Tolumonas auensis DSM 9187: one gene and its partner. The main gene of each other region encodes a partner of the protein of the gene in region 2 in a complex. Links are inferred from orthologs where the notes say so. Each region holds a gene or a part of one and is shown on either strand. Other genes may lie near its edges.

Region 1 (10,763 bases), 1.1 Mb from region 2 along the record:
CTGCTTGTGACAGAATAGCGGCCTTTTTTATTAGTTACAGCAGAACATTCGTATATGTCGGATCACTCATTTGACGGGCTGTCAGAAAAATTTGCACAGAACATTTATGCCACCAGCAAAGGGAAAATACGTACAGCTGTTGTCTGGCGTGATCTGGAGCAGGGACTGGCACAACTTGGTGATCGGCCACTGAGGATTCTGGATGCCGGTGGTGGTTTTGGGTTTTTTGCCCAGAAACTGGCCGCATTGGGGCACGATGTCACATTATGTGATCTTTCAGCCGATATGCTGGCACTGGCGAAAGAGCAAATCGCGGAAAAGAAACTGACGGACCGTATCAGACTGGTACATTGCTCAATACAGGATCTGCCTGTTCATGTGCATGGTAGTTTCGATCTTGTGTTGTGCCATGCTGTCGTTGAATGGCTGGCGGAACCAAAGCAAACGCTGGCAGGATTGCTGAACTATCTGAAACCGGGCGGGCTGTTTTCATTATTGTTTTATAACCGCGATGCGTTACTGTTTCAGAGTCTGGTGGTCGGCAATTTTGACTATATCCGTGCTGGTCTGGTAAAAAAACGCCAGCAGAAGCTGACACCGACTAACCCGCAAGCACCGGCAGATGTCTATAAATGGCTGGAGGAGTGGGGAATGCCGCTGCTGTGCCGCAGCGGTGTACGGGTGATCCACGATTACATGCGTCACAAAGAAGATCAGCACAAAAAGTTTTCCGATTTACTGGAAATGGAATTACGTTATTGTCAGCAGGAACCGTTTGTCCATCTTGGGCGTTACATGCACCTGCTGGCCAGTAAGCCGTGATTGATAAGAGACTATAATGAACCAACAACTTAGGCCTGAGCGCAGCCTGCCGGAACTGGTGGGTTGGGTGAAACAGGAACAGCTGGAACTTCATCTTGGTAATGAACGACTGGCGTTTTTGATCGCTATTTCCTCAATGGCACGGGATGAGCAAACGCAGGAATTAAGCGAAGCGACACTACACGATGCATTTAGTTATGTAAGTCAGTTATATGGTCTGATGGATGAGACTCTGACAGTACGTGCTAATAACGCGATCAATGAACTGGTCCGGCAACGACTACTCTCTCGCTTTAATACCGATCCGGTAGCGGGCGAAAGTGTATACCGTCTGACCCGGCTCGCTATCGGCATTATTGAGTTTTATCTTGATCAGCAACAGGTCAACAGTGTGAAGCTATCACTGCTGCTGGAACAGGTTGCCGGAGAGCTGGATAAAGCTTATGCCGCAGCGCTGCATGCTACTGACGAATCTGCCTGGGATACCGAAGTCTATCCACGTCTGAAATATTCCGTTGAAGAGATCCTGAGCCGTATCGATCTGACTCAAAGGGCTATGGATGATCAACAAAATCAGGTAAAAGCCGATATTGCTGATCTTTTAAATCAGAACTGGACGCAGGCTATTCACAACTGTGAGAAATTGCTGCGGGAGACCGGGCAAACCTTACGTGAGCTGCAGGATACACTGGATGCCGCCGGGCATAAGTTACAATCCGGTCTGCTGAACATTCAGGAAACCTCCCGTGCTCAGGCTATTTCATCCGTGCTGGTGGAACAGCTGACGTTTGATCTGCAGAGTCGTATTGATGCCATTCTCAGCTGGGGTCAGCAATGTATTGAGCTTTGGGCTCGTTACGACCGGCATGTGCATAAATTTATCCGTAATGCGATTGATATGGATAAAAACCGCGTATTCAGCCAGCGCCTTCGTGAATCTATCCGTGATTTTGATAACCACAACTGGTTGCTGCTGGTGGCACAGGAAAATCGTCTGCTGGAATTGCGGGACGAAACGCTGGTGCTGCATAACGATGAGATCACCGGTGATTTACCTGCCATGCTGGAGTTTCAGGAAATTCAGGTACTGGATGAAAAACTTTCAGACCACATCGGCGTTTATCTTTCTGATTTCCAGGTACATGGGAAACCGCTCGATATGGCAGACATCCTGAAGGATTATCTGCAGCAATATCCTGAATATCAGCATTTTGATGTTGCACGTATGCTGGTGGATCAGGCGGTACGTCTTGGTTACTCAGCCGCTGAACTGGGCGGAGTACGTCATCCTAAGTGGAAACCTATTAACAATTCAGGCGCCAAGGTGCAGGCTCATGTCATTGATCAATACTGAACTTCCTATTGCTCTGCGTCTGGCGCAGGCAATCGCTAACCCATTATTTCCTAAACTGGATACTGCTTTACGTAGTGGCAAGCATATCAGTGCTGATGATCTGGATAGTCATTCCTATCTGCTGGATTACCACGATGAGCTTGAGACTTTTTACAATCGCTATCAGGTTGAATTAATCAAGGCACCTGAAGGCTTCTTCTATCTGCGACCACGCTCGACCTCTGAAATCAGTACTTCCGTATTATCAGAACTCGATATGCTGGTGGGTAAAGTACTCTGCTATCTCTATCTGAGCCCGGAACGACTGGCTAATGAGGGCATATTCTCACTGCAGGATCTGCAGGAAGAGATCGTGTCACTGGCGGATGAACGTCAGTTGCTGCGTATGGTAAACCAGCGTAGTGGTGGTACCGATTTAGATAAGAAAAAATTACAGGAACGGATTCGTACCTCTATGCGCCGCCTGCGTCGTCTGGGAATGGTGACAGCACTGGGTACCGGCGACAAATTCCGGGTTAATGAAGCGGTCTTCCGTTTTGCGGCTGATGTTCGCACCGATGAAGATCCGCGGGCAGTACAACTGCGCATGATCCGTGAAGGTGAAGCAATTTTACATGATGATGAATTACCAACCCGTGAAACCGTATGGGATTCACTGGATGAAGCAGAAGAAGACGAAGAGCAATTGGGGCTGGATATATGATCACGCGCGGTAAGTTTCTCTCTTTCACCATGATCAACTGGAATGGCTTTTTTGCCCGTACCTTTGAGCTGGATCAGATGGTGACGACATTGTCCGGCGGTAACGGGGCCGGTAAATCAACCAGTATGGCCGCGCTGATTACGGCATTGATTCCTGATCAGACCCTGCTGCATTTCCGTAATACCACTGAAGCGGGAAGTTCCTCTGCCAGTCGTGATCGCGGCTTATATGGCAAATTGCAGCGTGGTCATTGCTATTCGATGATCGATGTCCGTAACTCGAAAGGGCAACGTCTGTGGTTCGGCGTGCATTTAGAACAGGTCGCTAACCGTGATAACAAAGTAAATATCACACCATTCTGCATGCTGGATGTACCTGATTCGTTGCAACCAACCGATTTCCTGCTGGAAAAGCTGGATGGCGACAAGGCAAAAGTACGTCCGTTCAATGAATTGCGTAAACAGGCAGCTGAACTGGGCGCTATCCGTTTTGTTAAGTTCAATTCGGTGACCGATTATCACAACGTGATGTTTGAGTACGGCGTCACAGCGAAGAAGCTGCGTGATCAGCGTGATCGCTCCAGATTCTACCGACTGATCGAAGCATCACTGTATGGTGGTATCTCATCATCTATCAGTCGTTCATTGCGTGAATACCTGCTGCCGGAAAACTCCGGTGTGCGTAAGGCATTCCAGGATATGGAAGCTGCGATTCATGAAAATCGCCGTACATTGGATGCGATTAAAGAAACACAGGCTCAGCGTGATTTATTCCGCCATCTGATCACCGAAACCACAAACTATGTGGCTGCCGACTATGTGCGTAATCAGAGCGAGAAAAACCGTCTGTCAGAACTGGCGCTGCATGGCCGTAAGCAACTGCAGGATAAGCAACGTCTGATCCGTGAAGAACGGCAGCGTGCCATTTATCTTGCCGAAGAAGCTGAGCAGATGACTGCGCGTGAAAAACATCTGACGGAAGATTTGGAGCTAGCAGCCGAGCACCTTGCTAAGGTCATGGCGGCAACCGGACTGACGAATAAAATTGTTCAGTACCGCGAAGATGTTGAAGATCTGACTCTGAAGGCCGAAGAACAATCAGCCATTACGACAGAACTCGCTGAAGAAAAAACCGAGCTGGAAATCCGTAAAGGGCAAAGCGAAGATGAAGCTGACAGCCTGAAAAGCCAGTTGGCTGATTACCAGCAGGCTCTGGATGTACAGCAAACCCGGGCGATCCAGTACCGTCAGGCAGTCAACGCGCTGGAACAGGCACAAAAGCTGTGTGACCTGCCAGATCTGACTCCTGACAATGTTGTTGGTTTCCAACAGACACTGCGTGATCAGGAACAACAGGCTACTGATCAGGTATTGTCATTGCAGCAACGGTTGCGACTGGCGAAAGCAGCGGCAGATCAGTATGAAAAAGCGTTTATTGCCTTACAGCAAATCACCGGACCTGTTTCCCGTGAGCAGGCATGGGAACAGGCTCAGAGCGTGATTGAACAGGCCCGGAGCTATCGGGCTGCGCTGGCTCGTCGTCAGCAGGCGGAACGGGCTCTGCAGGATATCCGTCGCGATCTGGAACAGCAAAATGCGCTGATTGCCATTCAGGAACAACTGTTACGCCAGCTGGAAAGCCAGGGCACTAAATATGACCTGACTGATAACGAGCAGCTTGGTGAGCTAGCGGCTGCATTGACAGAACAACAGGATGATCTGCAGCAGCAGTTGGAGCGTGATCAGCAGGATCGCATCCGCGTTCATCATCAGCTGGATGCAACCCGCCAGCAGATCGAACAACTGCGCAAAAAAGCACCCGCCTGGCTGGTGGCCCATGAAAAGCTGGAAAAACTGCAGGAAATGACTGGCGAGACGCTGGATTCTCCGGTCGCCATTAGTCAGTTACTGCAGCGTACACTGGAACAGGAACGTGGCCTGGAACAGGAAAAACGCCAGTTACAGCAGCAGAAAGAATCCTTGGAGCAGCAACTCCGTAACCTGCAGCAATTTGCCGGTAACGAAGATCCGCAGATGGTGCGTATCTGTGAACAACTGGGCGGTGTATTGCTGACCGATGTTTATGACGATATTTCTCTTGAAGATGCGCCGTACTATTCCGCGTTATTTGGTCCTGCCCGCAGTGCCATCGTCGTGGTGGATCTGGAAGGGGCGATCACGCATCTCAATACACTGAGTGATTTGCCGGAAGATATCTATCTGATCCAGGGTAACCCTGATTCATTTGATGAAAACCTGCATGATGCCAGCGAATTTGATAAAGCGGTTCTGGTGCGTACCAGTCAGCGTGAGGTCCGCTATTCCCGTCATCCGGAAGTACCGGTATTCGGTCGTGCTGCACGGGAGCAACGCATTGAGCTGCTATCTGCGCAGCGTGATGAAATAGTTGAAGCTTATGCCAAATCTGCTTTCGAGCAGCAGAAGCAGAATCGCCTGTATCACCATTTAAGCCAGTTCATGACCGAACACCTGCATGTGGCTTTTGAGGCTGATCCGGAAGCGGCACTGGCTGTTTTACAAACTGAAATTCGTCAGGCAGAGAATAATCTGCAGCAACAGCAGCAGAATGAACATCAATATCGCCAGCGTCTGACCGCATTACAGCAGCAACAGCAATTGGTTGCCCGTCTGCAGTCTCAGTTCAGTCTGTTGTTTGATACGTCATTGAATGAGCGGTTGGTGCAGGCTGAGGCAGAATCTGAATCCTGTCATCAGGCACAACAGTTCCTGGATAAGCATGATAAAGCGTGCCGGCAACTGGAAACGATGCTGGATGCACTACGTGAAGATCCGGCGGCATATGATGAATTGCAGCAGGCAGGCTTCGCTGCAGAACAGCAGCTAACTGATGTTCGTCGTCAGGCATTTGCACTGGATGAACTCTTTGCCCGTCGCACTTATTTTGCCTATCACGATGCGGAAAGCCTGCTGGGACAGACCTCCGAGATCAGCGAACGTCTGAAACAGAAACTGGCCGACGCAGAACAATTACGTCGTCAACTGACAGAACAGCTGAAACAGATCGTTCAGCGGTATCAGGACGCGATCCAGGTGCAGACCGCGCTGAATTCCAGCTTGCAGGCAAAAACACAGACGCTGCAGGAATTCGAACGTGAACTGCAGCAAATGGGTCTGCAGATTGCGGCGGATATGGAAGATCAGGCAAGAAGTAAAAAGCGTGATCTGGAAGATCAGTTGGTTCGCACCCGCAGCCGCCGTACGCAGGCTGAAACGCAATATCAGATCTGCCGACGGGATATTGACAGCCTGAATCAGCGCTTTACTGCCGAGAATAAAGAGTACCGGGCTGCCCGTCATTTGTTACTCGAGCACAAGAAGACCTGGAGCCGTGTTCTGACACTGGCACGCACTAATAGTGTTGAGAAACAGCTTAATCGCCGGGAGTTAGCCTATCTGGATGCCGAAGAGCTGCGTTCTATGTCCGATAAGTCTCTGGGGGCTTTGCGTCTGGCTGTAGCCGGTGATGACTCTCTGCGTGACACCTTACGGTTGTCTGAAGGTAATCGTCAGACCGAGCAGAAAGTGCAGTTCTATATTCAGATTTATCGTTATCTTAAAGATCGTATCCGTCATGACATTATCCGTTCTGATGATCCGATTGATGCGATTGAAGAGATGGAAATTGAACTGGCGCGTCTGGCGGATGAGCTGAAACAACGTGAAACGCATTTGTCTCTGTCATCACATGAAGTGGCAGCGAAGATCACCAATATCATCCGTCGTGAACAGAACCGTATCCGTGTCATGAACCAGGGATTGCAGAACATTACCTTTGGTCAGGTGCGCGGTGTCCGTCTCAATGTGAATGTGCGTGAAGCGTATGCCCGTATGCTCCAGACACTGGGTGAACATGCGCAGCAGCATCAGGATCTGTTCGCCAGCAATGAGCTGACCTTTTCTGAAGCAATGGCCAAACTGTTCCAGCGTCTGAATCCGCATATCGATCAGGGTGATCGCAGCTTCCAGGTATTAGGCGAGGCGTTACTTGATTACCGCAACTACCTCGAACTCGAAATTGAGGTATTGCGTGGTGTTGATGGCTGGCTGCGTGCCGAGAGTGGGGCATTGTCTACCGGCGAGGCTATCGGTACTGGTCAGGCGATTCTGCTGATGGTGCTGCAGAGCTGGGAAGATGAAAACCGCCGTCTGCGCAGCAGTGAACTGGAACCGTGCCGCTTGTTGTTCCTTGATGAAGCGGCGCGTCTGGATGCCAAATCGATCGCGACGCTGTTCGAACTGTGCGAACGGCAGGATATGCAGTTGCTGATTGCAGCACCGGAAAATATCAGTCCGGAAAAAGGCACTACGTATAAATTGATCCGTAAGGTACATGGTAAGCAGGAACATGTGCATGTGGTTGGTTTGCGTGGTTTTGGTGGCAATACTGAAGCCGCATAACAAATTTAAAGGCAGCTTCGGCTGCCTTTGTTTTTGATTATGAATCTGCGCTAATCCGAATAACGAATTATTTATCAATGCGTGTCCGAAAAAGTGGGTGAAGTCCTGAACTAAGTGAACGGGTTTAAATTTTTGGTAAATGGTTGTTTATCAAACTCAATTCAGGCTGATAAGTTTTGCTGTAACCATTGTTTAAACTGGGCTTTAGGCAAAGCGCCCGATAGTCGAGCAATTTCTTTACCATGATGAAATATCATTAGCGTTGGAATCGAACGAATTTGATAGCGGCTTCAGGGCAAAATCATGAAGCACCGCAGCCTGCAAGGAGTTGCGAGAGGTACTCATTATTCCTTCCGGCCCGTTTTTGTTTCCGTTTTATACCCGCTTTAAAACTCTTGTCCGCTGTCAGTAAATTGATCGCAATATGACGGCATACCGCCAGATTCTCGCCCGCTTCGCCCCGGGTGATTTGGCATTCATCTTCACGGAACGCCACATCCAGACGCCAATGCAGTTGCGACTCTATGGACCAATGAGCCCGGGTGGATTCCAGCAATGCTTTCGCTGACAGTTCTGCAGAACTGATGTAATACCGCAACACAAAGTTTTTCGGGTCAAAGGCTTCACCATTCTCCTGCCGTATCGTGGCAACAATACCGATGGTTTTCAGTTCCGGCCAATCATACGCGAGGTCACCTAATGGCGTTAAATCATGGCTGACGATGCTTAAACGGGTTTCCTGACGGCCATGTCCTTTTTCCTGTGTGCTGTAGCTTTCGTATTTTTCACCTGTCCACATCGCAGGCGAATACCAGTTATCAAACGCATCAGCCAGCTTGCCCTGATTGCCTTTCACTGCCAATAAGTAGTCGGCTTTCTTCCTGATAATTTCCTGAGCAATTTTTCGCTGACATCCCATCGCATCCAGTGTCACGATGCATCCTTTCAGCTCAAGTAATTGAAGTAATTCAGGAATGGCGGTGATTTCATTGGATTTTGTCGCGGTTTTTAATTGGCCCAACACCACCTGATTTTCGGCACTGAAGGCACTGACCATATGGATCACATTATCGCGTTTTGACTTGTCGTAGGTACCGCGTAGCGATTTGCCATCAATCGCAACGACAGAACCTTCTGTTAAGGTGTGACAGTCCTGCATCCACGTGATGAATAATTTCTGCAGCTGTTTTCCGGATAACATGCCCATGACACGGGCTATCGTATGGTGCGAGGGAATACCATTTTCAAAATCACCGTACAACCGCAACCAGTCCAGATGGTCTTCGCCAAAATCCTCTATTTCTTCCCAGCCTTCTGCGCCACCAATCACAGCGGTGACCGTCAGGAATAAAATATCCGTCAGGCTATAACTGATTTTCCAGGATTGGCGGTGGTCGTGAATAATAGAGATATGGTCCAAGAGGCTGAGTCCGTTCATGGTGAATTATCCTGCAAAAGAAAGGATAAGATCACAGGTAGAGAGGATCGTCAAATCGATCGAAAAAATAGTTTTAATAAAGAATAAATTCAGCTAAAAATAAGGTTAGATTTCAAAAAATGACCTGCTCGCAAAGCCTTACGCAGCAAGGGCTTTCATGCTTTCGCCCTGATAGCGGCTTGCTGTAATTTGATTATTTTCAGTGTCTAATTTAACAAAGCACGCTTGAGCCGCCATTTCATCGGATACTTGACTAAATACAGGTGCGAATTGCTGGCAAGGGCCACACCAAGATGCCCAGAAATCGACTACCACGGGTAAATCATTTTTTTCAATAAAACGGCTGAAGTTTTGATCATTAGCCATGATTGGATAAGCAGAAAGCAATCCTTTCTTACATTTACCGCATAACGGGTGATCATTGAGTTTTAAACTTGGCACTCTATTAATTGCACTGCAACTAGGACAAACAATCTGAATAAATGAGTCAGTCATGATGAAATCTCAGCGAGGAGTGTAGTTACAACATGAGTTCAAAACAGCTCTATTTCAAGTTTAGAATTCAGTGTGGAAACGGAATTTGCAGTAACCATTTAACAATGTCTTATCAATAATCATTTCGTAATTTATATGACTCTGGCGTGGTTATACGGAATTTTTCCATATTCCATTTCTGGTCAGGCAAAGCTACCGCAGGACCACACAAATGCGATCTGGGCTTATTCCTGTCAGATAAGACAGATGTATTTCATCCTAGTCTCATCCAGAACGGGTTTCAATCTAGGCTTTTGATCGAAGTCAGTTTTTAGTGAGTTGAGTTATGTCAGCCGGGCTATTGATTGAACCAGTGACTCTGAATTTCTGGAGCGGGAAGTGGAGGTGTGCCACAAACTGTGCAACACTCTGAATAACAGACAGAAAGCGTGTTGTAGACAGATGATGAGCAAAACCGAACCCCTGAATACCGCCTCTGCCACTTTGATGGAACGTTTGCTGAGTAAACGACAAATCCGGGTGCACAAGCGGTGGGCGATCATCCAGCTGAATCTTTGGCTGCAACATGGCTGGGTGACAGCTCAGGGCGAGGGGGTTTATCAGCTGACGGCTGAAGGAGAACAGTATTTCCGGCAGCATCTGGTGGCGCATGGTGACTCTTCACTGGAGTCATTGCTGCATCAGCTGGATATCCAGTTACCGGAGAAATGTAATAGCCGCATTCTCTCTTTCCTGCTGAATCAGGATCGCAGGATTTCTGAAGAACAGATGCGTGAGCACGAGATAACATTACATCGGGATAGTTACCTGTTATTACGCTGTAATCTGCCTTGCAGTATTTTTATGCAATCCGGCGAGCTGATTGATGTCAGTACGTTATTCAGTGTGTGGGGAGAGGTGGTCATACCGGAACGGGTTATCCCGGATATTAAAAAGATCCTCTGGAAAAATACGCCGCCCCGGCATGTGATCACGGTTGATAACCGGGATGCATTTGTCAGTATGATGTTGCCTCCGGATACCTTGCTGCTGCACGCACCATTAAAAGATACGATGATGGCGGAACATCTGCTCCGTGCTCTGACGGATGATATTCACTGGAGTCAGTTTGCTGATCTTTCCCCGGATAGCCTCAGAAAATCGGCAGAGTTTGCTGAGCGGTTGCAAAGACCACTTTCCTTGTATTTACCTGAAAACTGGCCTGATTATCTACGATTATTAGGTCGGGCACTGGAGCCGGATGAAAAATGGCCGGTGTCAACTCTGTCCCGGAAACAGCAAATCAACCTGCAGTTTTTAATCGAAAATCAGCGAAAAATACCGCAGCAAGTCATGGTATATGCAAAAAAATGGGTTCATGAATTATAGATTTTTAATTTGCTATAGTGGCTTTATCCGTGCAGTGCTATAAATAGCAAAGTTAAGAGACGCATGTTCTCATCCCCCCAACTAGCCAAACAGAAAACAGGACGAACCATGTTTGAGAAGGTGACACAGGCTCCGGCCGACCCG
Region 2 (8,705 bases):
AATGCCGGGCAACTGTTCAGCATTGATGCTGAATATGTTAACCGCTACCTCGGTGCATTGATCGAAGATGAAGATTTGAGTCGTTTTATTCTGTAAAGCGACGGCAACACTGAACTATCAGAGCGCTCCGCAACAGGGGCGCTCTTTTTTTATCGGAAGTTTATTCTTTAATAACTTTGATATCGTTGAAACCAAATTCCAGGAATTTGTTATCACGAAAATCTTTCACTGCACCGACTTTTTTGGTCAAAGAGGCCAGCTGCCGCTCCATCGCCAGATAAGCGCGCAGATCAACGCCCTCTTCCGCGGCAATAGCTTCATAAATATCGTGGTATTTGTCATTCGCGTATTGAATCAAACGTGGCTGACCTTTGTAGCTGTAACTAATTTTTAACGCCATGATGCCTCATTCACTGTAATTAGGATGCAGCTGATACATCCTGTTGCGCTATTGTACCCTGAAGCTAACTCAGGGTCGAAAAATGAAACACCAGCCAGCTTAATAAAATACTGATAATCACTGAAGCATTCAGCATGGCGCCGGTCATCCGGCGGTCATAACCAAAAACCACCGCGTAGGTCAGCACCATCGTCGGCAATGGTAATACACCCGCCAGCAACAAGGAGTGCCGGAATAAGGCATCATAAGGCAACAGCCAGAACAACAGGCCGCCTAAGGTACCACCAATAATATATTTGCTGCATAACGCCTGCAGCAACAGTTTGCGCTGGTCTGCCGGAAAGGAAAAATTGAGATACATGCCCAGCAAAAGCAAACTCAACGGCATGTTCGCCTTAGAGATGACACCTGTCGTTTCCAGGACCAGATCCGGCAGCGGGATCCCTAAGAGATTAATCGACAACGCCAGCAGACTGGCCATCACCGGTATGGAACGCACAACCGAATGCAGCAACTGACGCCAGCTTAAGGGCTTTTCTCCCGAGAAATAAGCACCGACGGTATAGCAGACCAAAAACACCATATACGAATTACCCAGATCGTACATGGCCATATAGGTCAGCCCCTGTTTACCCCAGATAGCCTCAACCAGAGGATAAGCAAACAAGCCGATATTCGCCCCCGCCAGTGACATCCCCATCATGCCGCGAATATTCCGCGGGTGATTGCGGAATATAAACAGAATACAGATACAGAGCACGGCATTAGCCGCAAAGCCTAATACCGGTAGTAAGGCTAACTGCGGCTGCAGTGGCAAGGTAGAAAAGACATTAATCACCAGCGCCGGCAGCGTGATATTGAATATCAGCTTGGCTATCGATTCGCCTTCTTTCTCGGTCAGATAACGGGTTCGCTTGGCGAGATAACCGAGCAAAATAATACAGATAGAAAGCAGGAACTGTTGGTTAACGTCAGCAGGTTGCATCTTTGCCTCACTGTGCAGGCAAGGCAACGGCCGTATGCCGTACCCGCCAAATCAGATAAAACGCGGGCAGAACAATCACTGCCATCACCAGAAAAACATCTTGCTGCATATGGCGGTACATGATCCCGCTCAATACCGTGAACAGCGCCAGAGACAATGACTGGCCAATCGCCGAATAGAGCGTCTGGCCGGAAATGATCGCTTCCCGCGGCAATCGTTGGGCCAGATACCGCATTGCACCCAAATGAGCCAGTGTGTAGGTGAATGCATGCAGAGCCTGCGCCGGAAACAGCAACCACAGGTCAAGCGTGGTACCAATCGTTACCCAGCGGATCACCGCCCCGATAGCCGCCCAGCAAAGCAACCGTTCCGGTGACCAGTTGGCCAGTAAACGACGGCTGGCAGCAAACATGATAATTTCAAACACCACCCCGGTGGTCCAGAGTACACTGATGGTCGAAGCAGCAAATCCCTGCGAGTGCCAGTAGATCGCACTGAAACTGTTATAAGCCGCATGGCTGCCAAAAATCAGCGCTTCGATACCCAGAAAATTCAGGAACGCTTTATTGCGCAGTAACATGCCATAGCCATGACTTTCATTCTCTTCACCGATCGTACGCGGTGCCGGACTCATCGGTGCATGAATACAAAAACCGGCCAGCAGTAAGCACAGAACAATACAGTGAAGGATCCACGCCGGCCCGAGATGTTCAATCACAAATCCGATCAGGGTTGCCCCGACGATAAACGCCGCGGAACCCCACAAACGGACATTACCGTAATCCAGATTTACCTGAATGACCATTCTGGCCGCCACTGCATCACTTAACGGTAACAATGTCGGATAAACAAAATTGATCAACAGCGTGAACAGCAGCACAACCCAGAACTGCGATGAGAGATAAAAACCAGCAAAACTGAGCAACCCGCCCCAAACCAGCAAGCGGGCAATCGGAATAAGCCGCTCAGCACGTTTAGCCTGCCGCATGATCACCAGACTACCGCACAACCGCATCGCGAATCCGATCCCCAGCAGCAGACCAATCTGTTCTGACTGCAAACCGACTGATTCCAGCCAGACGCCCCAGAACGGCGAAAAGATACCAAGAACTAAATAGATGGCTGACAAATTCAGCGCTAACCAAGGATAAGGAGACATGGAACTACTGAAGGAAAGATTAATGGCAAAGAGATTAACAAATTGCCCGTCATCTTGTCAGGGTGAGTTTACAGAATATTTGCAGGGCAGCTCACAGAGTTACCGGGAACGAACACCAAAAGAAACCGGTTTCAATCTCATTTTTAACTGAATTACCGCAAATAAAAAACATATATCAGAGGAATAAAAAACGCCCGAAGGAAACCTGCCGGGCGTTTCAGAAGCAGTGCTGAATAGCTTAAGCTTTAGACTGCGGCGCAAATTTAGCGCGGATTGCGTGAATAACCATAGGCAACAGAGACACAACGATGATACCCATCATCAGCAGGGTGAAGTTTTTACGCACAAACTCCTGCTGACCGAATTCAAATCCGGCGTAAGCAAATGACATCACCCATAACGCACCACCGATCAGATTGAACGCCATAAATCGTTTGTAGGTCATTGCGCCCATTCCCGCGACAAACGGAGAAAAGGTGCGGATGATCGGGATGAAACGGGTGATGATAATAGTTTTACCGCCGTGTTTTTCAAAAAACGCATGGGTTTTATCCAATTGATCTTTTCTGAAGATTTTGGAGTTCGGGTTCTGGAACAACTTCTCTCCAAAGAAATGCCCCACCGCATAGTTAAGGATATTACCGGTTACCGCAGCGGTGATGAGTAAGAACACCAAGACATGGATGTCCATCGATTCCGGTGTGCCCTGTGTTGCAGCAACCAGCGCCCCGGCCGCAAACAGCAGAGAATCACCTGGCAGGAACGGCGTCACAACAAAGCCGGTCTCACTGAAAATAATCAGAAAAAGAATGCCGTAGACCCAGATGCCATAGGTAGTGAAAAGTTCTTGCAGATGCACATCGATATGCAGCACAAAATCGACGATCAGATGTAACCATTCCATAAATGAGATCCCGCTCAAAAAGTTGTGCAGAGTCTAAGCGATCCGATTCGGGGCGGCAATCGCCCCGATGAGAGATTTTTACTCGGTTTTACTGAAGGGTTATTGCGGTTTTTTCACGCGGGCATCCAGATCAGCCAGTTTGGCTTCCATCAGCGCCCGGATAGTATCACTGCACTCTTTCACTGTTGCCCGGTTCCATTGCTGAGAATCCACCGGTGGCAGCATTTCAATCAGAATTTCACCGTTATCCCAGCGATTCAGATCAATTTGCCCGACATAACTGGAACAGATGATCGGTACCAGCGGCACACCCGCCTGAATAGCGGTATGGAACGCGCCGGTTTTAAACGGGATCATGCCACGACCTTGGGAACGGGTACCCTCAGGGTACATCCAGACGGAGATCCGGCGTTGCTTGATTTTAGCGACGACCTGACGGATCGTATCTACCGCGCGGCTACGACGGGCCCGATCAATCAGAATATTACCGCTCAGGTAAAACAGCTGACCAAATAGCGGTACCCACGCCAGACTCTTCTTGCCGACCGCAACCACACCCGGCATCACACAACCGGTCATGACCATGATGTCATAATTGGTCTGATGATTACCCACATAGACCGCAGACTCAATGTGCCGGCATTCATCCGGAATCACCCGTCTGACTTTAACCCCGAACACCCAGCAGCCCCAGTTCAGCATACGAGCCAGCAGGTAGACATTATTGCGATGACGCGGACGAACCAGACAAATCACTAATCCAATCACAAACCAGATCAGTACCAGCACCGCTAATACCAGAATACGTAATACTTTCAGCATTGAAATAACCTTTTAAACTGCATTATCTGAAGCAGATGCACTCTGCTCCGGTTCAACCCGATCCACGCGTTGTAAACCACGCGGTAATTTGGCGCCACGGCGACCACGCTCACCGTGATATAACACCATATCAGCCGGTTTTAACGTCAGTTTACGTTTGCCGGCATACAAGGTCACCGCCTGATCGGCCTTTACAACCGCAACGTGCGTGACAAATTCTTCCCGGCTGGCAACTTTGTCTGCCGGAATACCAATCAGTTTATTCCCTTTTCCCTTGCCTAACTGTGGCAAAGTATTCAGCGGGAACAGCAGCATGCGGCCTTCATTACTGATCACCAGACATAATGCATCATCATCCTGCTTTGCGGTCAGTTGTGGTGGCAGAACCTGCGCGCCTTCCGGCAGCGTCAGCAAAGCCTTACCGTTTTTGTTTTTACTGATCAGATCATTATATTCACACAAGAATCCGTAGCCGGCATCCGAGCAAATCAGATAACGCTCATCCTCATTCCCCAGCAGCACATAGCGGGTCTGTTCACCGGCAGTAAAACTCAGTTTACCGGTAAGCGGCTCCCCCTGACCTCGGGCTGAAGGCAATGTATGCGCTTCCAGCGAGTAGGTCCGCCCCAAGTTGGTCATAAATACTGTCTGCTGATTACTGCGCCCCTGAGCACTCACCAGATAACCATCACCGGCCTTGTAATTCAGTCCCTGCACATCAACATCATGACCTTTCGCCGCACGAACCCAGCCCATCTCTGAAACGACAACGGTAACCAGTTCACTCGGTGTCAGCTCTTTCTCGGTCAGTTGTTTCGCTTCCTGACGCTCCACCAGCGGCGAACGGCGATCATCACCGTATTTCTCTGCATCGGCCTGAATTTCTTTTTTCAGCAGATTCCCGAGTTTGCGCGCTGAACCCAGTAACGCTTCTAACTGATCACGCTCTTTCGCCAGTTCATCCTGCTCACCACGGATCTTGAACTCTTCCAGTTTGGCCAGATGCCGCAGTTTCAGATCGAGTATTGCGTCAGCCTGGATTTCTGACAGACCAAACCGGCGCATCAGTTCCTTTTTCGGCTCATCTTCATTCCGGATGATGGCAATCACTTCATCAATATTGAGATAAGCGATCAACAAACCATCCAGAATGTGTAAACGGTTCAACACTTTATCCAGCCGGAACTGCAAACGGCGACGCACCGTTTCACGACGGAAAGCGAGCCATTCAGTCAGAATGGTCAGCAGATTTTTCACCTGTGGCCGGTGATCCATCCCCAGCATATTCAGGTTAACGCGGTAACTCTTCTCCAAATCGGTGCTGGCAAACAGATGCTGCATCAGTTGCTCAACATCAATGCGGTTGGAACGCGGTATAATCACCAGCCGGGTTGGATTTTCATGGTCCGATTCATCACGCAGATCACTCACCATCGGCAATTTCTTGGCCTGCATCTGGTTGGCAATCTGTTCGATGATCTTGGCACCGGATGCCTGATGCGGCAGCGCAGTAATGACAATATCACCATCTTCCATGTGATAAACCGCACGCGCCTTGATCGAGCCTTTACCGGATTCATAGATTTTACGGATTTCTGAACGTGGCGTGATGATCTCGGCTTTGGTCGGGTAATCCGGCCCCTGCACATGCTCCAGCAAATCAGATATCGTCGCATCAGGACGCTCAAGCAGAGTGATACAAGCCTGAGCCACTTCGCGTACGTTATGCGGCGGAATATCCGTCGCCATACCCACCGCGATCCCGGTGATCCCGTTTAACAGGATATGCGGTAACCGCGCCGGCAGGATCTGCGGCTCTTGCATGGTGCCATCGAAGTTCGGCTGCCATTCAACCGTGCCCTGCTCCAGCTCACTCAGCAACAACTCAGAAAAGCGTGACAAACGAGCTTCGGTATAACGCATGGCCGCGAAGGACTTCGGATCATCCGGTGCCCCCCAGTTCCCCTGCCCATCTACCAGCGGGTAACGGTAAGAGAACGGCTGTGCCATTAACACCATCGCCTCATAACAGGCTGAATCGCCGTGCGGGTGATATTTACCGAGTACATCACCGACAGTACGTGCGGATTTTTTATGCTTCGACAGCGCCGATAAGCCCAGTTCGCTCATGGCATACACGATACGTCGCTGGACAGGTTTCAGACCGTCGGCAATATGCGGTAAAGCGCGATCCATGATCACGTACATGGAGTAGTTGAGATAAGCCTGCTCAGTGAAGGTACGCAGCGGCTGGCGCTCGACACCTTCCAGACTCAGTTCAGCATCACTCATGTTAATTATTCTCTTGGTATCTCTCTGATTACTGGTCACTAGCCTATCATAATCACTGCTTTGCAGCGCGATATTTGCAGTCACGGACCGCGACCGGCTCTCGCTACCCGCCTGCGATCGTGCTGTAATAGTGGCAATAAAAACGAGGATCCGAAATGACAGATAAGCATACGAATACCGATGAATTAATCGATCAGGCCTATGAGCTTTTTCTGGAGCTGGCTGCTGATAATCTGGATGAAGCCACCATTGCCCGCTTCAACCAGGAATTCCCGGAACACGGCGGTTTAGGTGATTGTGAGCCGGAAGCAGACTGGGAAGAAGAAATCCAGGCAGAAGTCCGTCCGGAAGAGTGGCTGGAAGTGCGTGTTGGCCTGCTCAATTCAGACGATGAATTGAATTATCTGTTTGCCCGCATGCTGATCAGCCGGGATCCGGAAAGTCAGGAATGTCATATTCTGTGGCAACCAGAATAAGCCTCTTTTGATACAGAACCCGGCGTAAAGGGGTCGCGTCGCCGTTATGCCGGGTTCATAGCACTGACTGCAGGCAAATCAGCCGGGAAGACGGGGTTTACGGCCCCGCAATGTCCGGTTTAACTGCCATTCACCCAGTGTGGCCGTAAATTCGGCTCCCAGTAACACCACCAGCCAGCTCATATACAGCCAGATCATCAGGATCGGAATGCCCGCCAGCGCACCGTAAATGGATTTATACGTACCGAAATGGGCAATGTAATAGCCAAAACCCTCTTTAGCGACTTCAAACAGCAGTGCCGCCAGTGTTGCTCCCAGCAATGCGTGTTGCCAGCGCACATAAATATTGGGCACCACTTTGTATAACAGCAGAATCCCGCCCAGCGATAACAGATAAGGCAGTAATTCCAGCAGGCCACCACCCAGTGAGGATACCAGCTCGTAATGCCACAATGCCCATCCCTGTATCTGCGAAGAAAGCAGCAGACTACCGCCAACCAGCAAGGGGACAACACCCAGCACAATACTGTACATAGTGATAGTTTTCAGCCATTTACGCTGACCACGACAACGCCAGATATGATTCATGTTTTCATCAATCGCGGCAATCAGTAACAAAGCCAGCAGCACCAGCATTAACAGACCGATGGAAGTGGTCTTGGAGGCATTTTTAACAAACAACGAGAAATGATAGCGAAACGCTATCTCTGTTTCCGGCACAAAGTTGCTGAACATAAACAGTTCAAACTGACGGCGGAAATAGGAAAAACGCGGCAACCATGACAGCACCGAAAACACCACGGCCAGCAACGGTACAATCGACAGCAGCGAAACATACGCCAGATGACCGGCCAGCACCGGCAAACGGTCGTGCCAGACCCGCCGCCAGAAAAAAGCAGAAAAACGGCGTGAGCGCAGACAAAACAAGCGACTCTTCGCCCAGCGCTGGTTACGCAACGCCAGTAATCTGCGCGGATCCTGTGTCATCTTCACCTTCTTTTCATTTCATGACATCGTTAGCATACAGCTAAAAAAAAGCCCCGCAAATGCGAGGCTCTTCCTGATAACAATGGAGATGGTAAGAATTACTCTTCTTTACCACTACCACGGTTAGCACGTTTACGATCCATCTCGGTCAGCAGTTTCTTACGGACACGGATGTTCAGTGGCGTTACTTCCACCAGTTCGTCATCGTCGATGAATTCCATCGCCTGTTCCAGCGTCATCTTGATCGGCGTTGTCAGAACGATTGCTTCGTCAGTACCGGATGCACGCATGTTGGTCAGCTGCTTACCTTTCAGACAGTTTACTGTCAGATCGTTAGAACGGCTGTGGATACCAATGATCTGACCTTCATAAACTTCGGTCGCATGTTCAATGAACAGACGGCCACGTTCCTGCAGGTTGAACAGAGCAAAGCCCAGTGCTTTACCAGTCGCGTTAGAAATCAGAACACCGTTCTGACGCTGACCGATAGCACCACCTTTGAACTCACCGTACTCTTCGAAAGTATGGTACAGCAGACCAGTACCGGAAGTCAGCGTCATGAACTCGGTCTGGAAACCGATCAGGCCACGTGCCGGGATCATATAATCCAGACGTACACGACCTTTACCATCCGGAACCATGTTACGCAGTTCAGCTTTACGCTCACCCAGCTTCTCCAT

Evidence for each region.
Region 1: the proteins of parC (region 2) and mukB are in contact, whole or in part, in a crystal structure (PDB 4MN4), measured with the Escherichia coli proteins. The link is inferred for Tolumonas auensis DSM 9187 from one-to-one orthologs.

What each region holds. Positions count from the first base shown.
Region 1 is NC_012691.1:1,610,817-1,621,579, forward strand. The notes cover bases 2,476-7,518. They hold mukB (chromosome partition protein MukB), read left to right. Parts: upstream 2,476-2,875; coding sequence 2,876-7,318; downstream 7,319-7,518. Other genes in these bases: mukE (chromosome partition protein MukE), read left to right, coding at 2,476-2,879. Also shown: TOLA_RS07445 (methyltransferase domain-containing protein), read left to right, coding at 55-822; chromosome partition protein MukF, read left to right, coding at 839-2,176; more of mukE, read left to right, coding at 2,157-2,475; TOLA_RS07465 (ISAs1 family transposase), read right to left, coding at 7,620-8,756; TOLA_RS16890 (thioredoxin domain-containing protein), read right to left, coding at 8,895-9,251; TOLA_RS07475 (hypothetical protein), read left to right, coding at 9,696-10,619; TOLA_RS07480 (amino acid aminotransferase), read left to right, coding at 10,728-10,763. UniProt on the Escherichia coli protein: Plays a central role in chromosome condensation, segregation and cell cycle progression. Functions as a homodimer, which is essential for chromosome partition. Involved in negative DNA supercoiling in vivo, and by this means organizes and compacts chromosomes.
Region 2 is NC_012691.1:517,579-526,283, reverse strand. What follows is about bases 3,923-6,907. They hold parC (DNA topoisomerase IV subunit A), read right to left. Parts: upstream 6,563-6,907; coding sequence 4,283-6,562; downstream 3,923-4,282. Other genes in these bases: TOLA_RS02400 (HI1450 family dsDNA-mimic protein), read left to right, coding at 6,718-6,907; TOLA_RS02410 (1-acylglycerol-3-phosphate O-acyltransferase), read right to left, coding at 3,923-4,270. Also shown: ATP-dependent protease ATPase subunit HslU, read left to right, coding at 1-96; TOLA_RS02430 (DUF2960 domain-containing protein), read right to left, coding at 161-400; TOLA_RS02425 (AEC family transporter), read right to left, coding at 465-1,385; TOLA_RS02420 (3-phenylpropionate MFS transporter), read right to left, coding at 1,393-2,544; TOLA_RS02415 (DedA family protein), read right to left, coding at 2,783-3,448; more of TOLA_RS02410, read right to left, coding at 3,548-3,922; more of TOLA_RS02400, read left to right, coding at 6,908-7,038; TOLA_RS02395 (YihY family inner membrane protein), read right to left, coding at 7,117-8,025; translational GTPase TypA, read right to left, coding at 8,124-8,705. UniProt on the Escherichia coli protein: Topoisomerase IV is essential for chromosome segregation; it is the principal protein responsible for decatenating newly replicated chromosomes. It relaxes supercoiled DNA.